3 regions of the Bacillus arachidis genome follow, and region 2 is predicted to be linked to each of the others. Evidence: predicted binding sites of a transcription regulator. Region 2 holds the regulator's gene; each other region holds the start of a gene.

Evidence for each region. Region 2 encodes CtsR, which represses protease genes until heat stress. Its sites were predicted from a motif close to ATGGTCAATAAAGGTCAAACA; they were not measured.
Region 1: a site for CtsR is predicted at 2,519-2,539, ahead of clpP (ATP-dependent Clp endopeptidase proteolytic subunit ClpP). Genes of this name have one in related genera too.
Region 3: a site for CtsR is predicted at 2,092-2,112, ahead of clpB (ATP-dependent chaperone ClpB). Genes of this name have one in related genera too.

Annotation. Positions count from the first base shown of each region.
Region 1 covers NZ_CP127376.1:4,534,811-4,542,820, forward strand. The annotation lists gene spoVAD (stage V sporulation protein AD) at 1-889, shown strand, start outside; gene spoVAE (stage V sporulation protein AE) at 886-1,236, shown strand; gene QRY57_RS25140 (DUF1657 domain-containing protein) at 1,248-1,454, shown strand; gene QRY57_RS25145 (DUF421 domain-containing protein) at 1,475-2,344, shown strand; gene clpP (ATP-dependent Clp endopeptidase proteolytic subunit ClpP) at 2,586-3,167, shown strand; gene QRY57_RS25155 (HPr family phosphocarrier protein) at 3,453-3,710, opposite strand; gene whiA (DNA-binding protein WhiA) at 3,733-4,683, opposite strand; gene QRY57_RS25165 (gluconeogenesis factor YvcK family protein) at 4,770-5,723, opposite strand; gene rapZ (RNase adapter RapZ) at 5,727-6,608, opposite strand; gene QRY57_RS25175 (NUDIX hydrolase) at 6,629-7,087, opposite strand; gene QRY57_RS25180 (LutC/YkgG family protein) at 7,492-8,010, opposite strand, start outside.
Region 2 covers NZ_CP127376.1:92,057-100,066, forward strand. The annotation lists rRNA gene QRY57_RS02140 (23S ribosomal RNA) at 1-1,736, shown strand, start outside; rRNA gene rrf (5S ribosomal RNA) at 1,787-1,902, shown strand; gene QRY57_RS02150 (CtsR family transcriptional regulator) at 2,113-2,574, shown strand; gene mcsA (protein-arginine kinase activator protein McsA) at 2,722-3,270, shown strand; gene mcsB (protein-arginine kinase McsB) at 3,275-4,339, shown strand; gene clpC (ATP-dependent protease ATP-binding subunit ClpC) at 4,362-6,797, shown strand; gene radA (DNA repair protein RadA) at 6,893-8,010, shown strand, end outside.
Region 3 covers NZ_CP127376.1:1,189,114-1,197,123, reverse strand. The annotation lists gene clpB (ATP-dependent chaperone ClpB) at 1-2,039, opposite strand, end outside; gene QRY57_RS07540 (YjzC family protein) at 2,218-2,397, opposite strand; gene QRY57_RS07535 (Cof-type HAD-IIB family hydrolase) at 2,891-3,700, shown strand; gene QRY57_RS07530 (hypothetical protein) at 3,801-3,941, shown strand; gene QRY57_RS07525 (DUF3813 domain-containing protein) at 3,942-4,139, shown strand; gene QRY57_RS07520 (YitT family protein) at 4,167-5,024, opposite strand; gene QRY57_RS07515 (DUF3941 domain-containing protein) at 5,134-5,265, shown strand; gene prsA (peptidylprolyl isomerase PrsA) at 5,390-6,244, shown strand; gene QRY57_RS07505 (CvfB family protein) at 6,363-7,229, opposite strand; gene QRY57_RS07500 (YajQ family cyclic di-GMP-binding protein) at 7,372-7,863, shown strand.

The sequences.
Region 1 (8,010 bases), 470 kb from region 2:
GTGGCTCGGACAAGATTCTTATGAAAAGGCACATAAAATTTTATTTGAAGAAGCCTGTAGTCGTGCAACGGAAAAAGCAAAACTTCGTAAAGAAGATGTTCAATTTGTACTCGCAGGAGACTTAATTAACCAAATTACTCCTTCAAGCTTCGCTTGTCGTACACTTGGCACTCCGTATCTTGGATTATTTGGCGCCTGCTCTACTTCTATGGAAGGTTTAGCTCTTGGCGCAAGTATTGTAAATGCAAAAGGCGCAAAATATTTATTAACAGGGTCATCCAGTCATAATACTGCTGTAGAAAAACAATTCCGTTATCCAACAGAATATGGCGGACAAAAACCGCCTACCGCGCAATGGACTGTAACAGGCGCTGGTGCCGCCCTTTTGAGTAGTGAAGGACATGGTCCACAAGTAACATCCGCAACGATTGGCCGAATTGTTGATATGGGGTTAACTGATCCATTTAACATGGGAGGCGCGATGGCCCCCGCCGCTGTAGATACAATTGAAGCTCATTTACGTGACCGACAAATTGATGCATCTCACTATGATTTAATTGTAACAGGTGACCTTGGGCACGTCGGCCGCGAGATCGCTTATGATTTACTGCATAAACACGGGACAAAAGTCATAAGCAAACAATTTCAGGATTGTGGATTACTCATTTATAGAGACGGACAACCAGTGTTAGCAGGTGGAAGTGGTGCAGGTTGTTCTGCAACTGTCGTATACGGACACTTATTAAATCGAATGAAAAAAGGAGAATTCAAAAAGATGCTTGTCGTTGCAACAGGTGCGTTACTATCTCCTCTTACATTTCAGCAAGAAGAAACCATTCCATGTATTGCTCATGCTGTATCGATTGAGTTTGGAGGTGTGGAACAATGATTTTTTTCTGGGCTTTTGTTATAGGTGGACTCATTTGCGTAATCGGACAACTTATGTTCGATGTTGGGAAGCTTACACCCGCTCACACAATGGCAACGCTCGTTGTGATTGGCGCTATATTAGATGGATTTAATTTATATGAACCATTAATTGATTTTGCAGGTGCTGGAGCAACAGTTCCGATTACAAGTTTCGGAAATGCCCTTGTTCATGGGGCTATGGCTGAGGCAGCAGAGCACGGTATTGTCGGCGTTATAACAGGGATGTTTAAAGTAACAAGTGCTGGTATATCCGCAGCCATTATATTCGGATTTATCGGCGCATTGCTATTCAAACCAAAAGGATAAGAGGTGTTCCCATGACTGTTGTTGCTAGTGTTAAGACATGCCTCGCTAGTTTAAAAGGTGCCCAAGCAAGTCTAAGTACACTTTCGCAAAACGCTGCGGATGAAGAAGCAAAGCGAGTCTTTTACGAATGTATGTTAGAAATGGACAGTGTCATCGCTGATCTTAAAAATAGAGTTTCAATATTAGAACGTGAAGAACCTCAATATAAAGGTTTTTAAGCAGACTGGAGGAAATTACTATGTCTCACCTACCCGAATGGACACTTGTCATTCTTCGTTCCATATTTATATTAATTATGTTATTTGCTATTACAAAATGGTTAGGAAAAAGACAAATTTCTCAACTTTCCTTTTTTGAATATATAGCGGGGATGACAATTGGTGATATTGCTGCTCAGGTATCTACAGGGCTAGATCAAAAATTTTTCCATGGTGTCTTTGCTATACTCATTTTTGCTGCAGTCCCATTTTTCACAGGTATTCTGTCCTTAAAAAATAAAGCGGCCAGAGATTTTTTTGAAGGAAAATCTACCGTTTTAGTAAAAGATGGAAAAATACTTGAAGATAATTTAAAAAAAGAAAAATATACAAGCGACGAATTACTCGAGCTTCTTAGAGGAAAAGATGCATTTAACATTGCTGATGTAGAATTTGCCGTATTAGAACCCAGCGGTGAATTAAATGTGTTATTGAAGAAAGATCGTCAACCGCTTACTGCAAAAGATATCGGATTAAAGGTACCAAACGAAAAAGAAGCACAAACCGTTATTATGGATGGCAATGTACTCGATGAACCCCTGTCGGCCAGCGGGCATAATCGCGCTTGGTTACACGCTGAATTAGAAAAAATCGGTGTTGTAATTGAAAATGTCTTTCTCGGTCAAGTGGATTCTTACGGACAACTTACCATTGATATCTATAACGATAAAATTCAAATGCCTTCTCCTCAAAATAAACCTTTATTGCTCGCATCTTTAAAAAAATGCCATGCTGATCTTGAATTATTCTCTTTAGAAACAAAATCAAAAGCGGCGAGTCAAATGTATAGTAAAAACGCAAAACAAATCGAAAATATTTTAAATAAAGTAACCTATCTCCTAAAAGAATAGCAGATAAGAGAACGCTTCTATAGAAAAGGCGTTCTTTTGTTTTTTCTACATCTTCTATCAGGTTTAAATTTATATAATTCGGTTATGATGTTGAAGATACATAAGCAGGGAATTACAAAAACATAGCGAATAAATGATGATAAAACTACATATTTTTTTGATTTAAAGTGGTTTCGTTTGACCTTTATTGACCATAATTGTATTATAAGACTAAGAAAGCTTTCAAAGGAGGAAATAACAGATGAATTTAATTCCTACAGTAATTGAACAAACAAATCGTGGAGAACGCGCTTACGATATTTACTCTCGACTATTAAAAGACCGCATCATTATGCTTGGTAGCGCAATTGATGACAACGTAGCAAACTCAATCGTTTCCCAGCTTTTATTCTTGGAATCTCAAGACCCAGACAAAGATATTCACCTATACATCAACAGCCCTGGCGGTTCTATCACAGCGGGTATGGCAATTTACGATACAATGCAGTTCATTAAACCACCAGTATCAACAATTTGTATCGGTATGGCTGCATCTATGGGGGCTTTCCTACTTGCAGCAGGTGAAAAAGGTAAACGTTATGCACTTCCAAACAGTGAAGTAATGATTCACCAACCACTTGGCGGCGCACAAGGTCAAGCAACTGAAATTGAAATCGCTGCAAAACGTATCCTATTCTTACGTGAAAAATTAAACCAAATTCTTGCTGATCGCACAGGTCAACCATTAGAAGTACTACAACGCGACACAGACCGCGACAACTTCATGACAGCAGAAAGAGCACTAGAATACGGCTTAATCGATAAAATCTTTACAAATCGTTAATAAACTTTAAAGCGGAAGCGGCTCTTTCAGAATCGTAGGGCGTTGGAGCACCCAACAGAGAAGCGCTTTTTGCTTCGTCCGAGGGGGCGAAACGACCGGAGATTCTAGCCGCTGAAGCTGGATATAACTAAAAGCGGAAGCGGCTCTTTCAGAATCGCTCCCAAAAAGGCTATCGCCACGTGCGATAGCTTTTTTTATCGGCCGTTTCTCATGATATATCAGCGACTCGATGATATGCCATAAATCAAGTCAATTGAAAAAGCTATCGCTACATGCGATAGCTTTTTACTGTTTATTTTGCACATATGCCGCTAGCGCTTCTAAAGCCGCTTCTGCATCTGAACCTTCTGTTATAATCGTTATATTGCTGCCAGATCCAATCGCTAGGCTCATAATCCCCATTATGCTCTTTGCATTGACTGTTTTACCATCTTTCTCAATAAAAATATCAGCATGAAAACGATTTGCTTCTTGTACAAACAACGCAGCCGGACGTGCTTGTAAGCCGTTTTTTAATGCAACCTCAACTTGTTTCTGAACCATAGCTCCCATTTCCCCTTTACCGTTATTTTTTTGCTACCGGTTCCCCCGCGCGTAATTTCTCTGCGATTTCATCGATTTTACGTAAGCGATGATTAATACCTGATTTACTGATTTTCCCCCCAGATACCATCTCACCTAATTCTTTCAATGTTACATCTTGATAACTAATGCGCAATTGTGCAATCTCTCGCAATTTGTCTGGCAAGACATCCAATCCAACTGTCTCATCAATGTAACGAATATTTTCAATTTGCCGTAAAGCGGCACCAATTGTTTTATTTAGATTGGCTGTTTCGCAATTCACTAAACGATTGACCGAATTACGCATATCGCGAACAATACGAATATCTTCAAATCTCAACAATGCATTATGTGCACCAATAATGTTTAAAAACTCCGTAATTTTCTCCGCTTCTTTTAAATACGTAATGTACCCTTTACGCCTTTCCAGCGTCTTACTATTTAAATCAAATCCGTTCATCAGTTCACATATAGAATCATTATGTTCCTTGTATAACGAAAAGACCTCTAAATGATAAGATGATGTTTCTGGGTTATTTACTGAACCACCTGCTAAAAATGCACCTCGTAAATACGATCGCTTGCAACATTTCTTTTCAATCAATTCTTGTGAGATATTGCGGATAAACGAAAAGTCTTCCCTGACAATATGCAAATCTGCTAAGATTTCACGAGATTTCTCAACAAGCCGAACGATATATACATTATTTTTCTTCAGTCGCATTTTTTTACGAACAAGCAATTCTACCGTCACGTCATATCCTTTTTTCAGCAATGTGTAAATTCTTCTCGCAATTGCCGCATTTTCTGTTTGAATATCAATCGAAAGACGACGGTTTGAAAAAGAAAGTGATCCGTTCATTCGAAGCAATGCTGATAGTTCTGCTTTCTCACAACACTCCTTCACCTGAAGCTTTGTCAGCTCTTTCTTTGTTTCTGATGCAAATGACACAGCCCCACCTCCTTATACGATATTTTGGAACAAAAATCTTGTCCTATATGAATGAGTAGCGTTATCTCTCCTGAGATAACGCATGCTTATAACAACGAATATAAGATAGAAGCTAATTTCAATGTATCATGCCTTACAACTTGATCATCATACTTTGCTAATTCATCTTGAATTAAACTAATGTTACTTTCAGCAAAACGATCTTCGTCAATCACAACAGGTTCAGACATTTCTTCTGCATACAAGTTACGTAATTCAGCAGGAATATCATGATTATTTACAATCGCTGTATCGATGAAAGGCGCCCCAAGATGATCATGTAAAGCCTGCACATGATCAAATGCTGTATATTCCATCGTCTCTCCAGCCTGCGTCATGACATTACATACATATATTTTTTTTGCCTTTGCATTAAGAACAGCGTCACCAATTTTTTTCACAATTAAGTTTGGCAAAATACTTGTGTACAAACTACCTGGACCAAAGACAAGTAAGTCTGCCCGCTGAATTTCCGTTAACGTCTCATACAGCGGCTCTACATCACCTGGTGTTAAAAATACACGATTGATCTTTTTTCCGAAGTACGGAATTTTCGATTCGCCTGTTACAATTTTCCCATCTTCCAGTTCTGCATGAAGCACCACGCTTTGATTCGCCGCGGGTAAAACACGACCTCTTACATTTAAAACTTTACTAGTTTCTGTAATAGCATGGAAAAAGTCGCCTGTAATCGAAGTCATACCCGCTAACAATAAATTACCTAATGCATGACCCGTTAAACCTTCTCCGGATGTAAAACGATGTTGAAATAAAGCTTCCACAAGCGGCTCTACATCTGATAACGCAACAAGTACGTTACGAATGTCGCCTGGTGGTGGAATTTCTAACTCATCACGCAATCTACCAGAACTGCCACCATCATCGGCTACTGTAACAATCGCTGTAATATCAACAGGATACTTTTTCAATCCTCGTAATAAAACAGACAGTCCAGTTCCGCCTCCCATGATAACAATCTTAGGTTTTCTCTCTTTTTTCATCCCTTAATTGCCCTTTCTCTTCTCCACATCACGATGAGATACATGAACGATATATTCTGGTTTCAAATGTTTTCCAAGGTATTCTGTAAGCGTAACAGAACGATGTTGTCCACCTGTACATCCAATTGCAATTACAAGCTGACTCTTGCCTTCTCTTTTATAATGCGGAAGCATGAAAGTAATAAGATCCGTCAGCTTTTCTAAAAACTTATGTGTCTCATTAAATTTGAGCACATATGACGAAACTTCTTCATCCAGTCCTGTTAACGGCTTCATCTGTGGAATATAATATGGATTTGGTAAAAAACGAACATCAAATACTAAATCTGCGTCAATTGGAATACCGTACTTAAATCCAAATGACATCACATTCACACGAAATGCTTGCTCATTTTCTGTTGAAAACAGATGAACAATTTTTTCGCGCAATTCTTTCGGTTTTAACTCAGACGTATCAAGTACAATATTTGCTCTTGCCTTCATGTCTGCTAATAAACCACGTTCCGCTTCAATTCCTTTTAACGGAAGTCCTGTCGGCGCAAGCGGATGCGAACGTCTTGTTTCTTTGTAACGCGTTACAAGAGTGCTATCTTTCGCATCTAAGAATAAAATATGAGGAATAATCCAAGTGCGTTCTGATAAATCATCAAGCGCTCCCCATAAATGCTCAAAAAATTCGCGGCCACGTAAATCAATACCAAGTGCCACCTTGTTCATTTTCCCTTTCGAGTCTGCCATAAGCTCAACAAACTTTGGCAATAACATAGGTGGTAAGTTATCTACACAAAAATATCCTAAATCTTCGAAACTTTGCAGCGCTACTGTTTTTCCTGCACCGGACATTCCTGTAATAATTACCATTTTAATATCATTATTCGCTGTCATTGTATCCCCTCCATGACGGTTTAGCTTGGATCCAATCGATATGAAAGTAATTCAAATTCTGGTGTATATACAAACGTACCGTAGATTATTCCATTTCCTTTAATTAAATAATCAATAATGTGATAGTCTCCCGGCGCCATTGCTAATTCATCAATTTTATCAAGTGTATGCCAGCCAATGATGCCTTCTTCGCTTTCCAATTTGTTTTCTCCTGCAAAATCTGTCGCTAAAAAGGAGAACATCATCCATTCAGAAACAACTTTATCACCTTCTTGGATAACAAAAGTGAAGACCCCCTTTAACGCTGGGTTCTTTAAATAAATACCTGTTTCTTCACGATATTCGCGAACAACGGATTCTCTTACTGTTTCACCGCGTTCCATTTTCCCACCTGGCGCAACCCACCAGTTTCGACGAGGTTTTTGTAATAGGAGAACTTCATTACCTTTAATTAACACACAGTTCGTGACTCTTTGCATGCTTCTTCACCTCAGCTACTTATGATGAATTTCTTCATCACATACTTATTTCATTATACTATCAAAAACACTTTGTCACAATGAAGGAACTCCCAACCTAATTGAACTATCCCCACCTCCCCCTACACGAGCTTAAGGTGGGACATCCTACTGTTTCTACCCTAGCGAAAACACTTCCTTTTGTTCTGCAAAAAGGATTGATTTTCTAAAAAAAGAAAAAAACGAGAAGACCCCATCATCACTTCATGTAGAGGAAGGGGTCTTCTCGGTTAAAATGATAAAAAACCTCGTAATTTATATATCTCATAAGCAATTATACAGATATTAAGTGCGACTTTTAGCAGCAGAAGTTTCTCTTTTACTCATTATTTAGTAATCCCCCTTAAGAGAGAAAACTTAAATCCTTATTGATCATCCACAATAATATACGCTGTTCTTATTGGCCCATGTACACCTACAACGAGATTCATTTCAATATCTGCACTATTTGACGGACCAGAAACGAAATTCAAACAAGCTGGTAATTTGTCTCCCGCTTTATTTTGATCGTGAATGACTTTTGTAGCTTGGGTTAACCTTGGCACAATCGTACTTTTAGGAACAATTGCAATATACGATTCAGGAAGAAGGCTAACATGCCTTCCTTTTAATCCATCATTAAATAGAACAACAGTTCCTGATTCAGCAAGAGCGATATCACTGAATGTAATGCCAAGGTCAGCAGCTTTCGCAAATTCTATATTCTCTTCTTTATGATCTAAACCCCACTTACGAAAATGTATTGTACCTTCATTGCTTAAAAATTGACCGAGACCATATTCCTTAAACCGTTCATCATTAGAATACATAACAGATTGGATATTCCATTCTGTTAAAAAAGATTGTAATGTTTCAACAAGCCTGTCCTTTGTCGTTCGCTTAAC
Region 2 (8,010 bases):
CTAAATACACCACCGAAGCTGCGGATTGATACTTACGTATCAGTGGTAGGGGAGCGTTCTAAGGACAGTGAAGTCAGACCGGAAGGACTGGTGGAGTGCTTAGAAGTGAGAATGCCGGTATGAGTAGCGAAAGACGGGTGAGAATCCCGTCCACCGAATGCCTAAGGTTTCCTGAGGAAGGCTCGTCCGCTCAGGGTTAGTCAGGACCTAAGCCGAGGCCGACAGGCGTAGGCGATGGACAACAGGTTGATATTCCTGTACCACCTCTTTATCGTTTGAGCAATGGAGGGACGCAGAAGGATAGAAGAAGCGTGCGATTGGTTGTGCACGTCCAAGCAGTTAGGCTGATAAGTAGGCAAATCCGCTTATCGTGAAGGCTGAGCTGTGATGGGGAAGCTCCTTATGGAGCGAAGTCTTTGATTCCCCGCTGCCAAGAAAAGCTTCTAGCGAGATAAAAGGTGCCTGTACCGCAAACCGACACAGGTAGGCGAGGAGAGAATCCTAAGGTGAGCGAGAGAACTCTGGTTAAGGAACTCGGCAAAATGACCCCGTAACTTCGGGAGAAGGGGTGCTTTCTTAACGGAAAGCCGCAGTGAATAGGCCCAAGCGACTGTTTAGCAAAAACACAGGTCTCTGCGAAGCCGTAAGGCGAAGTATAGGGGCTGACACCTGCCCGGTGCTGGAAGGTTAAGGAGAGGGGTTAGCGCAAGCGAAGCTCTGAACTGAAGCCCCAGTAAACGGCGGCCGTAACTATAACGGTCCTAAGGTAGCGAAATTCCTTGTCGGGTAAGTTCCGACCCGCACGAAAGGTGTAACGATTTGGGCACTGTCTCAACCAGAGACTCGGTGAAATTATAGTACCTGTGAAGATGCAGGTTACCCGCGACAGGACGGAAAGACCCCGTGGAGCTTTACTGTAGCCTGATATTGAATTTTGGTACAGCTTGTACAGGATAGGCGGGAGCCTTTGAAGCCGGAGCGCTAGCTTCGGTGGAGGCGCTGGTGGGATACCGCCCTGGCTGTATTGAAATTCTAACCTACGGGTCTTATCGACCCGGGAGACAGTGTCAGGTGGGCAGTTTGACTGGGGCGGTCGCCTCCTAAAGTGTAACGGAGGCGCCCAAAGGTTCCCTCAGAATGGTTGGAAATCATTCGTAGAGTGCAAAGGCATAAGGGAGCTTGACTGCGAGACCTACAAGTCGAGCAGGGACGAAAGTCGGGCTTAGTGATCCGGTGGTTCCGCATGGAAGGGCCATCGCTCAACGGATAAAAGCTACCCCGGGGATAACAGGCTTATCTCCCCCAAGAGTCCACATCGACGGGGAGGTTTGGCACCTCGATGTCGGCTCATCGCATCCTGGGGCTGTAGTCGGTCCCAAGGGTTGGGCTGTTCGCCCATTAAAGCGGTACGCGAGCTGGGTTCAGAACGTCGTGAGACAGTTCGGTCCCTATCCGTCGTGGGCGTAGGAAATTTGAGAGGAGCTGTCCTTAGTACGAGAGGACCGGGATGGACGCACCGCTGGTGTACCAGTTGTTCTGCCAAGGGCATAGCTGGGTAGCTATGTGCGGAAGGGATAAGTGCTGAAAGCATCTAAGCATGAAGCCCCCCTCAAGATGAGATTTCCCATAGCGTAAGCTAGTAAGATCCCTGAAAGATGATCAGGTTGATAGGTTCGAGGTGGAAGCATGGTGACATGTGGAGCTGACGAATACTAATAGATCGAGGACTTAACCATATAATATGAAGCAAATGTTATCTAGTTTTGAAGGAATATGCCTTCAATAGTTTGGTGATGATGGCAGAGAGGTCACACCCGTTCCCATACCGAACACGGAAGTTAAGCTCTCTAGCGCCGATGGTAGTTGGGACCTTGTCCCTGTGAGAGTAGGACGTCGCCAAGCAAAAAAAGCACGAGTCAATTGACTCGTGCTTTTTTTGTATTACTATGCAATAAAACTGGGAAATTTATCTTGTTATATAAAATATGAACTCAGTGATTAAAGAACTAAAATTTTGGCTAGGATAGTGAAGAAGCAAAAGAGTTGCAAATTTCTTTAATACGTATATAATTAAAGTCAAAGATAGTCAAAGTCAATAAAGGTGGCGGATAAATGAGAAATATATCTGATATCATTGAGCAACATCTAAAGCAAGTTATTGACTTAAGCAATAATAATGTGATTGAGATTAAGAGAAATGAGATTGCGGACCGATTTGATTGTGTCCCATCTCAAATTAATTATGTAATCAATACTCGCTTTACGTTAGAAAGAGGGTTTGTCGTTGAAAGTAAACGAGGCGGCGGTGGTTACATTCGCATTATCAAAGTCAAATTGCATGACGATGTAGACATTATTGATCAAATGCTTCATATGATTGAGCATAGCATTGCGCAGGGAAATGCGGAAAGTATCATCATACGATTAGTAGAAGAAGATATTGTGACAAATCGGGAAGCAAAACTTATGCTGAGCGTATTAGATCGATCCGTATTATTAATGGATTTGCCTTCGCGGGATCAACTTAGGGCTCGAATATTATGCGCAATGTTGAGGACACTGAAATATAAATAAATACAGCTTTTGTTAAAAATGTTTTTAGCGGTATATCATTTTATCGTGAGGCTTTTTATAGGCGAGATTAAGTGAACAAAATAATCTAGTCACGTATAAAAAGTATCATGAATTAGATTGTTCCTATTGTGAAGGTGGGGATATAAGATGACTTGTCAAAATTGCAATGTAAGACCAGCAGCTTTACATTATACAAAAGTGATAAACGGACAAAAGACGGAAGTTCATCTTTGTGAGCAATGTGCAGAACAAAATGGCTATACGTCTTTCTTTCAATCACCACAACCTAGTTTTTCCTTTCATGACTTACTAGCTGGATTGCTACATGGAGAATCATCAATGTTTGAAAACCAAGAGGATAATTTTTTAGATACAAGGGTGTTACGGTGTTCAACTTGCAATATGACATATGAACAGTTTGCAAAAGTGGGACGCTTTGGATGCGCTTCGTGTTATGAGACATTTAAGGAACAACTAAAGCCCATGTTGAAGCGACTTCATGGTGGTTATACACAACATTGTGGAAAAATTCCAGAGCGTATGGGAGGAAATATTCATCTAAAGAAAGAATTAGATGAACTAAAATTAAAATTAAAGCAATGTGTACAGAAAGAAGAATTTGAGGAAGCAGCTCAAATTCGTGATCAAATTCGAAGTATTATAAATCAACTTAGTGGACATAGAAAGGGGGAATAATTCTATGTCACTAGATCGTATTATGAATGAAGCAATTAGTCCATGGATGAAGGGAGATGGCCCTGATTCTGATATTGTTTTAAGTAGTCGCATTCGCTTGGCTCGTAATTTAAAAGATTATCATTTCCCTACTATGCAGACAAACGAAGAAGCTAAGCAGATTACTAATTTATTTCAAAAGAAACTGGCAAATCGGAAAGTGAAATCTTTTGGGAGTTTTGAACTGTTAAAGATGAACGAACTAAATCCACTTCAGCGAAGAGTTTTAGTAGAAAAACATTTAATCAGTCCTAATCTTGCTGGAACAGAATTTGGTGCTTGTTTACTATCAGAAGATGAACATATAAGTGTGATGCTTAATGAAGAAGATCATGTGCGAATTCAATGTTTGCTCTCAGGATTGCAATTATCAGAGGCGCTACAACGCGCAAACAAAATGGATAATTGGATTGAAGGAGCAGTTGAATATGCTTTTGATGAAGCGCTTGGCTATATGACAAGTTGCCCCACAAATGTTGGAACGGGGTTACGGGCTTCGGTGATGATACATTTACCAGCACTTGTTTTGACGAAACGAATGAGTCGTATTATACAAGCAATTCAACAATTGGGTTTAGTCGTAAGAGGAATATACGGTGAAGGTAGCGAAGCCTTAGGTAATATATTTCAAATTTCTAATCAAATGACATTAGGAAAATCAGAAGAAGATATTCTAGCAGACTTAGAGAGTGTCGTTCATCAGCTTATACAACAAGAAAGAGTAGCTCGAGAATTGATTATGAAAAATTCAAGTATTGAACTTGAAGACCGAGTATATCGTTCTTACGGTATACTGGCCAATAGTCGATTAATTCAATCGGCAGAGGCGGCTACTTGTCTGTCAGATATGCGGCTAGGCATTGATCTTGGTTATATAAAAAATATATCAAGAAATATTTTAACCGAGTTGATGGTACTAACTCAGCCTGGAATTTTACAGCAATACGCGGGTGGCTCTTTGAGTCCAGAAGAAAGGGATTATCGAAGAGCAACATTAATACGTGAACGACTACGAATTGAACAAAATTGAGCGCAAGTAGGAGGCGATTTCTATGATGTTTGGAAGATTTACAGAACGAGCACAGAAAGTATTAGCTTTATCTCAAGAAGAGGCAATTCGCATTGGGCATAATAATATTGGAACAGAACATATTTTACTTGGGCTTGTACGCGAAGGTGAAGGAATTGCAGCTAAAGCGTTAATCGCCCTTGGATTAAGCCCGGAGAAGGTACAAAAAGAGGTAGAGGCATTGATTGGCCGTGGAACAGAGATGTCTCAAACGGTTCATTATACACCGCGTGCAAAAAAAGTAATTGAATTATCAATGGATGAGGCACGTAAACTTGGTCATTCTTATGTCGGAACAGAACATATTTTATTAGGATTGATTCGTGAAGGTGAAGGCGTTGCGGCGCGAGTATTAAATAACTTAGGTGTAAGTTTAAATAAAGCAAGACAGCAAGTATTACAGCTCCTTGGAAGCAATGAAGCTACATCAGGTCATCAAGGTGGTGCATCAGCAAATGCAAATACACCAACGCTTGATAGTCTAGCACGTGATTTAACGGTTGTGGCACGTGAAGGGCGCCTAGATCCTGTTATTGGCCGTAGTAAAGAGATTCAACGTGTTATTGAAGTACTGAGCCGCAGAACTAAGAATAACCCAGTATTGATCGGAGAACCTGGGGTAGGTAAAACGGCAATAGCTGAGGGCCTAGCACAGCAAATTGTAAATAATGAAGTTCCAGAAACATTACGTGATAAGCGTGTTATGACGTTAGATATGGGTACAGTTGTTGCTGGTACGAAGTATCGTGGTGAATTTGAAGACCGCTTAAAGAAAGTGATGGATGAAATTCGACAAGCGGGTAATATTATCTTGTTTATTGACGAACTTCATACATTAATTGGTGCAGGTGGTGCAGAAGGTGCGATTGACGCATCCAATATTTTAAAACCATCATTAGCACGTGGTGAATTGCAATGCATTGGAGCGACAACGTTAGATGAGTATCGTAAATACATTGAAAAAGATGCAGCGCTGGAAAGACGTTTCCAACCAATTCATGTTGATGAACCGAGCTTAGAAGAATCGATTCAAATTTTAAAAGGATTACGTGACCGTTACGAAGCGCATCATCGTGTTTCCATTACGGATGATGCAATTGATGCATCTGTAAAACTTTCAGATCGTTATATTACAGATCGCTTTTTGCCTGATAAAGCAATTGACTTAATCGATGAAGCAGCTTCAAAAGTACGCTTACGTTCTTATACAACACCACCAAATTTAAAAGAACTTGAAGTGAAGCTTGAAGAAATTCGAAAAGAAAAAGATGCAGCTGTACAGAGCCAAGAGTTTGAAAAGGCAGCTTCTTTACGCGATATGGAACAACGTTTACGTGAAAAGTTAGAAGATACAAAACGTCAGTGGAAAGAGCAGCAAGGAAAAGAAAACTCTGAAGTAACAGTAGAGGATATTGCAAATGTTGTTTCTACGTGGACGCGTATTCCAGTTTCTAAACTTGCACAAACAGAAACAAACAAATTATTGAATCTAGAATCCATTTTACATGACCGTGTAATTGGTCAAGATGAAGCTGTTATTGCGGTAGCGAAAGCAGTGCGCCGTGCACGAGCAGGTTTAAAAGATCCAAAACGTCCAATTGGTTCATTTATTTTCTTGGGACCCACTGGGGTAGGTAAAACCGAATTAGCAAGAGCGCTGGCGGAATCCATGTTTGGTGATGAAGATGCGATGATTCGGATTGATATGTCTGAGTACATGGAGAAACATTCTACTTCTCGCTTAGTTGGATCTCCTCCAGGGTATGTTGGGTACGAAGAGGGCGGTCAATTGACGGAAAAAGTTCGTCGTAAACCATATTCTGTCGTTCTATTAGATGAAGTAGAGAAGGCACATCCAGATGTATTTAACATCTTACTGCAGGTGTTAGAAGATGGCCGTTTAACAGATTCTAAAGGACGCACAGTGGATTTCCGTAATACAATTGTTATTATGACTTCTAACGTTGGTGCTGAGGCATTAAAACGTAATAAACATCTTGGTTTTAACGTACAAGATGAGAGCCGTGATTATTCGGATATGAAGGGTAAAGTAATGGATGAATTGAAAAAAGCATTTCGTCCAGAATTCTTAAACCGTATCGATGAAATCATTGTGTTCCATATGCTTGAGAAAAAACACATTCAGGAAATTGTAACGCTCATGGTGAATCAATTGGTGGGCCGTTTAAAAGAACAAGAAATTGAATTAGAGTTAACAAGCGCAGCGATTGAAGCGATTGCTGATCAAGGATTTGATCGTGAGTATGGTGCTCGGCCACTACGCCGAGCAATTCAAAAACATGTGGAAGATCGATTATCAGAAGAGCTTCTAAAAGGAGCAATTGAGAAAGGTCAAAAAGTTGTCTTCGATGCTGAAGGAGAATCATTTGTCATTCGTAGTGCAGAAAAGGTAAAATAAGTATAGACAAACGAAGAGGGCTAAATAATAGCCCTCTTTCTTGTACAAGAAGGATATATGTTTACATATGAAAGTGAAGTGAAGTAAAAAACAAGATGGCTAAAAAGAAAACGAAATTTATATGTCAAGAATGTGGTTATCAGTCACCAAAATATATGGGGAAGTGTCCTGGATGTGGGCAATGGAATACGCTTGTTGAAGAGATGGAACAAGTTGTATCCTCCCGTCGTATCAACTATGCAAATGCGATTCAAACGGAAGTAACGAAGCCAAGGCGTCTTACAGAGGTAGAAACAAAGTCAGAGGCACGAATTGAAACGAAATTTCAAGAATTTAATCGTGTGCTCGGTGGAGGAATTGTTGATGGTTCTCTCGTACTTATTGGAGGAGACCCTGGAATTGGGAAATCAACTTTATTACTACAAATATCATCGCAATTAGCAGATTCTGCGTATGATGTATTGTATATATCTGGTGAAGAATCAGCAAAACAAATTAAACTTCGTGCAGACCGTCTACATGTAAATGGAAATAACTTATTTGTTGTTTCAGAAACAGATTTACAGAGAATTGCAGCACATATCGACGAAATGAATCCTTCCTTTGTTGTCATTGATTCCATTCAAACTATTTATTTACCAGAAGTAACTTCAGCGCCAGGAAGTGTTTCACAAGTACGTGAATGTACAGCAGAACTGATGAAACTTGCAAAAACGAAAGGAATCCCGATTTTTATCGTAGGACATGTGACCAAAGAAGGCGCAATTGCAGGACCACGTATGTTAGAACATATGGTGGATGCGGTTCTTTATTTTGAAGGAGACCGTCATCACACATATCGTATATTGCGGGCGGTTAAAAATCGTTTTGGTTCTACAAATGAGATGGGTATATTTGAAATGAAGGAATTAGGTCTTGCAGAAGTATTAAATCCTTCAGAAATTTTTCTAGAAGAAAGACCAGTTGGAGTCGCTGGTTCTACAGTTGTTGCTTCCATGGAAGGGACAAGGCCAGTTTTAGTAGAAATACAAGCATTAATTTCTCCTACTAGTTTTGGAAATCCAAGAAGAATGGCTACAGGGATTGATCATAATCGTGTATCGCTTATTATGGCGGTACTAGAAAAAAGAGCAGGTTTATTATTACAAAACCAAGATGCGTATTTAAAGGTTGCTGGAGGGTTAAGATTGGATGAACCAGCAATTGATTTGGC
Region 3 (8,010 bases), 1.1 Mb from region 2:
ATAACGGAATACGGTTTACGACGCACTGCCTCTGTTAATTGTCCACCTTCCTCATAACCTACATATCCAGGAGGAGCCCCAATCAAGCGAGACACAGCATGTTTCTCCATATACTCAGACATATCAATACGAATCATTTGTTCTTCACTATCAAATAAAGATTGTGCTAATGTTTTGGCAAGCTCTGTTTTCCCTACACCTGTAGGGCCTAAGAAGATAAATGAACCGATTGGACGATTTGGATCTTTAATACCCGCGCGAGCACGAAGAACTGCATCTGCCACAAGACTCACTGCTTCCTCCTGTCCAATCACGCGTTCTGATAAAATTTGCTCTAAGCGCAGCAGTTTTTCACGTTCCCCTTCCACAAGCTTGGCAACTGGAATTCCTGTCCAGCGTGAAACAATATTTGCAATTTCTTCTTCACTAACTTCCTCACGAAGCAGTCGGTTTTCTTGCTCATTTCCCGCTCCATTTTCTTCCGCTTCTCTTAATTCTTTTTCCACCGCTGGAATCTTACCATGACGAAGCTCTGCCGCTTTATTTAAATCATAATTCCCTTCTGCTTCTTCTAGTTCACGACGTAAACGTTCAAGGTGTTCTCTTAAGTCACGAACCTTATGGATTTCTTCTTTTTCTTTTTGCCACTGCGCTCGCATCCCATTTGCAACTTCTTTTAAATCAGATAATTCACGTTGCAATGTTTTTAATCTTTCTTGACTACCACGGTCTGTTTCTTTTCCTAAAGCAGCTTCTTCAATTTCTAACTGCATAATGCGGCGCGTTACTTCATCTAATTCTGTTGGCATGGAATCAATTTCTGTTCGAATTGTTGCGCACGCTTCATCGACAAGATCAATTGCTTTATCTGGTAAAAAGCGATCGGATATATATCGATCGGACAATACAGACGCCGCTACAATCGCACGGTCATGAATATTTACACCATGATAAATTTCAAAACGCTCTTTTAAACCACGTAAAATAGAAATCGTATCTTCTACTGTTGGCTCTTCTGCTAACACTTGTTGGAAGCGACGTTCTAACGCCGGATCTTTCTCAATATATTTTCGGTACTCATCTAAAGTAGTCGCTCCAATACAGTGCAGTTCACCACGGGCAAGCATTGGTTTTAGCATATTCCCTGCATCCATGGCTCCTTCTGTTTTACCCGCACCGACAATTGTATGAAGCTCATCAATGAATAAAAGAATGCGTCCTTCACTTTTTTTAATTTCATTTAAAACAGCTTGCAAACGCTCTTCAAATTCACCGCGGAACTTGGCACCTGCCACAAGTGCACTCATATCTAATGCAAAGATTGTTCTATCTTTCAATCCTTCTGGTACATCTTTTCGCACAATTCGTTGTGCCAATCCTTCAACAATCGCTGTTTTACCAACCCCAGGTTCACCAATTAAAACAGGGTTGTTTTTCGTTTTACGAGAAAGGATACGGATGACGCGGCGGATTTCGCTATCACGCCCAATGACAGGATCAATTTTTCCCTGTTTTACTTCAGCTACTAAATCACGACCATACTTTTCTAATGCTTCATATGTTACTTCTGGATTTTGACTAGTCACTCTTTGGTTCCCCCTAACTTCCATTAAAGACTGTAACAATGTACCCTTTGTAATATGGAACTTTGTAAATAGCTGATGTATATCACCTTTTTCCTCGCAAAATGCGAGCAATACATGTTCCACTGAAATATAATCATCTTGCAGTTTTTTCGCTTCAGACTCTGCTCTCACAAGCAGTTGCTGCAATAAGCTCGTCACATATAATTTCCCTGCTTCTGCTCCGCTTCCAGTTACAGAAGGCTTCTTCTTAATTAAACTTTCTACACCTTTCGTTAACTCTTCTATATTAACATTCATTTTTTGAAAGATACGCACTGCTAATCCATCTTGTTGTTTGAGTAATGCAAGTAATAGATGCACAGTATCTACTTCTTGATGATGATGGGATAACGCTAAAGACTGGGCACTCATAATCGCTTCTTGTGTTTTTGTCGTCATTTGATTTAAGTCCATTTTCACAAACCTCCAAACATTTCAACCTTCTTGACGTTTGACCTTTTTTGATTTTTTGACTTTCTTTGACCTTTAACTTTATTATACTCCCGTTCCCTTTTTTATACAATAAATTTAACTCTATATTTCATTTTTTTGAAAAACATATAAAAACCGCAGCTTATCACTGCGGTTTTCTTTACGGTTTTCTTTTATATGTCCACTGACGATTTTGATTCGAATTCTCAGGAAACCTTTCACCAGCAGTTAATTTTACCATTTGTGGATCTTTCACCATACTTCCTGTTTCACCAATTTCTACATAAATCCCATCATTCGGTGCCTTCTGTCCAGAACGAAACCTACGATTTTGTCCCATCTTCATTCTCCTTCCATGACATCCTTACACCGTTAGTATGTCCATTTTCGGAAAAGCTTTTCTGTTATGTTTAGGAAACGAGTCATATTTTTGATTACCGTTCATATGTATGAATTTACATATGAACGCAGGAGAACAAGCATCATTCGTTGAAAAAAAAAGAAACCGACCTATTCCAGGCCAGTTCCAAAGGAGAGTCAAACATATACGAGAAGATTACGTTTTCATTATACGTCTTGCTTCACGGGTAATGTAACCCCTTTCACAAATTGTACAAAATGTAAGAAACATTATTTGAACTTTCGAAAAAATCATTGACTTTTCTAGTTTTTAATAGGAAATAGTGGACACTACCCTGTTTTGCGACGTAAGATGAATATATAAAGAAACTTCCATTCACGGTTGTTTCTCTATACACTTTCCAACCTCTTATTTCTGCATATTAAAACGGAAATACAGATAGATACAAAAATTTTTTATAAGAGGTGAAAACATGAAAAAACAACATTTAATCGCATTAGATTTAGACGGCACTTTACTTACAGACAATAAAATCATTTCCGCACGAACAAAGAAGACAATTGAAAAAGCGAAAGAACAAGGACATGTTGTTGTCATTTCAACAGGACGTCCATTTCGTGCCAGTCACGCTTATTATAAAGAACTTGATTTAAATACACCTATCGTTAACTTTAACGGTGCTTACGTTCATCACCCGCTCGATGCAAATTGGGGAACGCACCATTCCCCTCTTGAACTTTCCACTGCACAAGAAATCGTTCGCGCTTGCTTCGATTTTGGTGTTAAAAACATTTACGCTGAAGTAATGGATGATGTATATGTTCGCGAAATTGATGAAGATAAAAAACATATCTTTGAATTCGGATCTCCCAATATCTTCACAGGAGACTTGCTAAACATTTTACAAGATCATCCAACCTGCTTATTAATTGATGCACTTGATGAACATTCAACTGCTATTCGCAGGCATTTAACCGATATGCATGCTGAAGTGATTGATCACCGCAAATGGGGTGCTCCTTGGCCGATTATTGAAATCGTGAAAAGCGGCCTCAATAAAGCAGTTGGGCTCCAAAAGATTTCCCGTCATTATAACATCCCAAAAGAACGTATTATTGCCTTTGGTGACGAAGATAATGACTTTGAAATGATTGAATACGCAGGTCATGGAATTGCAATGGGAAATGCGATTCCTGAATTAAAAACATTAGCCAATCACACAACATTAACAAATGAAGAAGACGGAATTGCCCTTTATTTAGAAGAGGTTCTTGGATTGTAATCTAAAAATTCCCTACTTATAGTTTCCCGCAAAACGCCCATACTATAACTAGACACAGCGATGTGTCAGTTATTTTCTGCTAAATAAGGGGGAATTACGAATGGGTAAAAAGAACAAATCAAAACGTTTCACCCAACAAGGGGCCGATGCTGTTATGAAGCACGCTGAAAGATTCCCTTACCGCGGTACATTAGCTGATGCAGAAAAAGAGCGAAACAACTCTTCTCTCGGAGGGGTTTAAATGGGCAACTTACTATTTCAGCAAGCGCGAGATGCTGTTTCAGATGCTGTTTCTTGTTCAAGCAGCACCGAGCAGCAGGAACTCGTTTATAAAGCAAAAAATGCTTTGCAATCCGCTTACGCCAATTCTTCAACTGCTGAGAAGGTACAATTGCGCGAGATGCAACAGCAATTGCAAAACATCACTAACGCACATTAAAATAAGAGGACCGATTCCCGGTCCTCTTTAATCTTTCCGAAACAATCCAAATACGCCGACTGTTTGAACTACATTTGTAAATGCACCAGGATCTACTTGTTTAATAATTCGCTCTAGTTCATATAGCTCATAACGGGTAATTACAATCATTATCATTTCTTTATTTTCATTTGTATACGCTCCTGTAGCTGGTACAGTTGTAATTCCCCTTACTAAACGAGATTGAATCGCTTGTCGTACATCTTTACCATTTTTTGTAACGATAAATGCTGTAATTTTCACATGACGGGTATGAATCGCATCAATAATTCTGGATGATACATACAATGTTACTAACGTGTATAACGCCTTTTCCCATCCATACAAATAACCAGCTGCAATAATGATAATCGCATTAAAGAAAAAGAAATATGTTCCGACAGGCTTATCTTTTATTTTCGACAAAATCATTGCGATAATATCTAAACCACCTGTGGAAGCTCCCCATTTCAAAGCAATTCCTACTCCTATCGCCGAAATGAGACCACCAAAAATAGCATTCAATATAATATCATTAGAAACTGCCTTTACTGGTATGATTTCTAAAAACAGTGTCATAAATACAACGCATAGAAAACTAAATAACGTAAAAGCTTTTCCAACCTTTTTCCACGCTAAAATAACAACTGGAATATTAAATAAAGCAAAAAGTACCCCTGTTGATATGTGAATCGATGCAAAATCACCTAATACTTGCGAAAGCAATTGAGATAATCCCGCGAAACCACTCGCATATACTTTTGCTGGTGTTAAGAACAAGTTCATTCCAATTGCATTTAATAAACCGGCAATGATAACAACAATGAGTTTTTTCGTTAATTCAGCATAATTTAATTTGAAATCCATCTCCCAGCCCACCTTTATAGATAATGCGTTTACGATTACATTGTATACATAGTCTTTACGAAAATGGAAATGATAAACATACAACTGTTTAGAAATGGAGTTGATATGTATGCCACATACGAGCGATAATGACAAAAAAGCACGCGACAACAACGCAAAACGCACAGAAAAAAACGAGCAAGAACAAAAAAATATCTCACAAGGAAAGCGTGCATATTCTAAAAAAACAGATCACCTTTAATTATTTTGTACATCAACAATCTTGTTGATGTACTTTTTCATTTCATAAAAAAACATCTCAATTTCACTTCTTGTTCACTTCTCTATTTTACAATAATAACAACATAATTAGATGAGGTGTTAGTATGAAAAGAAAACAACTATGGATAGCAACAGCTGCGCTCGGAACGTTAATGCTGTCTGCTTGCGGCCCAAAAGATAACTCAGAGGCGATTGCAACATCAAAAGTCTCGACCATTACAAAAGGTGATTTTGACAAGCAGTTAAAAGAACGGTACGGAAAAGATATGTTATATGAAATGATGGCACAAGATATCATGACAAAAAAATATAAAGTATCCGATGACGAAGTCGATAAAGAATTTAAAAAAGCAAAAGATCAGTTTGGTGATCAATTCAAAACGGTACTAGAAAGTAACCGTCTAAAAGATGAAGATGACTTTAAAAATCAAATTAGATTCAAATTAGCGATGGAAAAAGCTATTAAGGAAAGCATTACAGAGAAAGACGTAAAAGCGAACTATAAGCCTGAAATTAAAGCTAGTCAAATTCTAGTAAACGATGAAAAAACAGCAAATGACATTAAGAAACAACTGGATGAAGGTGCTTCATTTGAAGAGTTAGCAAAACAACAGTCACAAGACCCTAGTTCAAAAGATAATGGCGGAGATCTAGGATACTTCGGTCCAGGTAAAAAGGTATCTGAATTTGAAGAAGCTGCTTACAAATTAAATGTCGGTGAAATTAGCAAACCTATTAAATCATCACAAGGTTACCACATTATTAAGCTTACCGATAAAAAAGAATTAAAACCATATGATGAAGTAAAAGATTCCATCCGTAAAAATCTAGAAGAAGAGCGGTTAGCAGATCAAACTACTGGCCAAAAAATATTATTAGACGAATTCAAAAAAGCTGATATTAAAGTAAAAGATAGTGATTTGAAAGATACATTCTCTCGCCTTTTTGGACAGCAATAAAAAAGGGCGATAGAGTGAGTTGATAGAAAAACACAAGGACAAAAAACAGGAGCCTGCTGACTCCTGTTTCCAAACACTCTGAAAATCCGAACAAGTTACACGCTTGTTCGGATTTTTTTTATTTCTTAAAGTACGTCCAACCCTCTTCTTGATAAACTTTTTCTTCTTTCATCAACTTACCAAGTGCACGTTTAAATGCTGCTTTACTCATATTAAAACGTTCTTTAATGTCTTCTGGATGACTCTTATCCCAAAACGGCATTGCTCCGCCGCGGCTCTCCATATACTCATAAATCACCGCTGCATCATCTTCCATTCCCTCTTCTTTACGCGGAAGAAGTGAAATATTAATTGTACCATCATCTTTCACATCAATAATACGGCCTGTTACACGCTCACCAATACGAACTTGCTCTTTTCTCTCTGTATGATGTAAAAAGGCACGGAAATGTTCATCTGTTAATACAAATGAACCGACTTGAAGTGAGCGATACACACGTCCGTTCACATTTTTATTACGCATAGATGGCGTTGCATCTACAATAATCTCTTGCATATCTGAATCTCTTGCTGGAAGAGCAATTAGGCGGCCACGATTTGTTAATTTTAATGTACAATACAATTCGTCGCCCTCTTCTGGCCAAACTGGTGTATAAATTGGGAACTCATCAGCTGGGATCAAGATATCTTTAGAAACACCAATATCAACAAACACACCTAAATCAGGTTTTACTTCTACAACTTTTACCCAGTTCCAGTCATGTACTGTAATTACCGGCGTCTTCATTGTTGCAGAAATTCGCTCTTTATGATCAAGGTATAAAAATACATCAATCGTATCGCCTTCTTCAATTTCTCCTGCTACTTCATTCTTATGTAGGAATACTTCTTCATAACCATCCTCATCGTCAAATCCGACCATATATCCTATTTCCGTTTCTCGTAAAACAGTTACCTGCTCAATCGCTCCTGGCTCTAAATACATATATTTTAATTCCCTTCTATATATAAAGTTATATTTTTATCATTCCAAAGAAACTTCATTATAACACGATTTTTCCTTTATTTGTCCAACTGACCAAAATTCACTATAATAGAAGATGGAATTTAATTTGGAGGTGCTTACTATGGCAAAAGATAGTTCTTTTGACATCGTTTCAAAAGTAGAATTACCAGAAGTAACAAATGCTATTAACATCGCATTAAAAGAAATTCAAAATCGATATGATTTTAAAGGAAGCAAAAGTGATATTAAATTAGAAAAAGAAGTAATCATTTTAACTTCTGATGATGAATTTAAATTAGAACAAGTAAAAGACGTTCTTATTTCAAAACTAGTTAAACGCGAAGTACCAATCAAAAACTTAGACTACGGAAAAGTAGAAAACGCTGCTGGTAACACAGTACGTCAACGTGCAACGTTGCAACAAGGTATCGATAAAGAGAACGCTAAAAAAATTAATAACATTATTAAAGATTTAAAATTAAAAGTGAAAACACAAGTACAAGATGATCAAGTACGTGTTACTGGAAAAAGCCGCGACGACTTACAAGCAGTCATTGCAGCAATTCGCGGTGCTGATTTACCAATCGATGTACAATTCATTAACTATCGCTAACAAAACAACTCCATAAGAGTGCGATAACAGACGTAATCACCGTTTTGCAGGTGTTACGAAAGAAGTAATCCCAGTGCATAGCAGGCATATCCATACAATATGTTTAATCATCCTGAAATAACAGCAATAGGTTATGTTGTTCTGGTT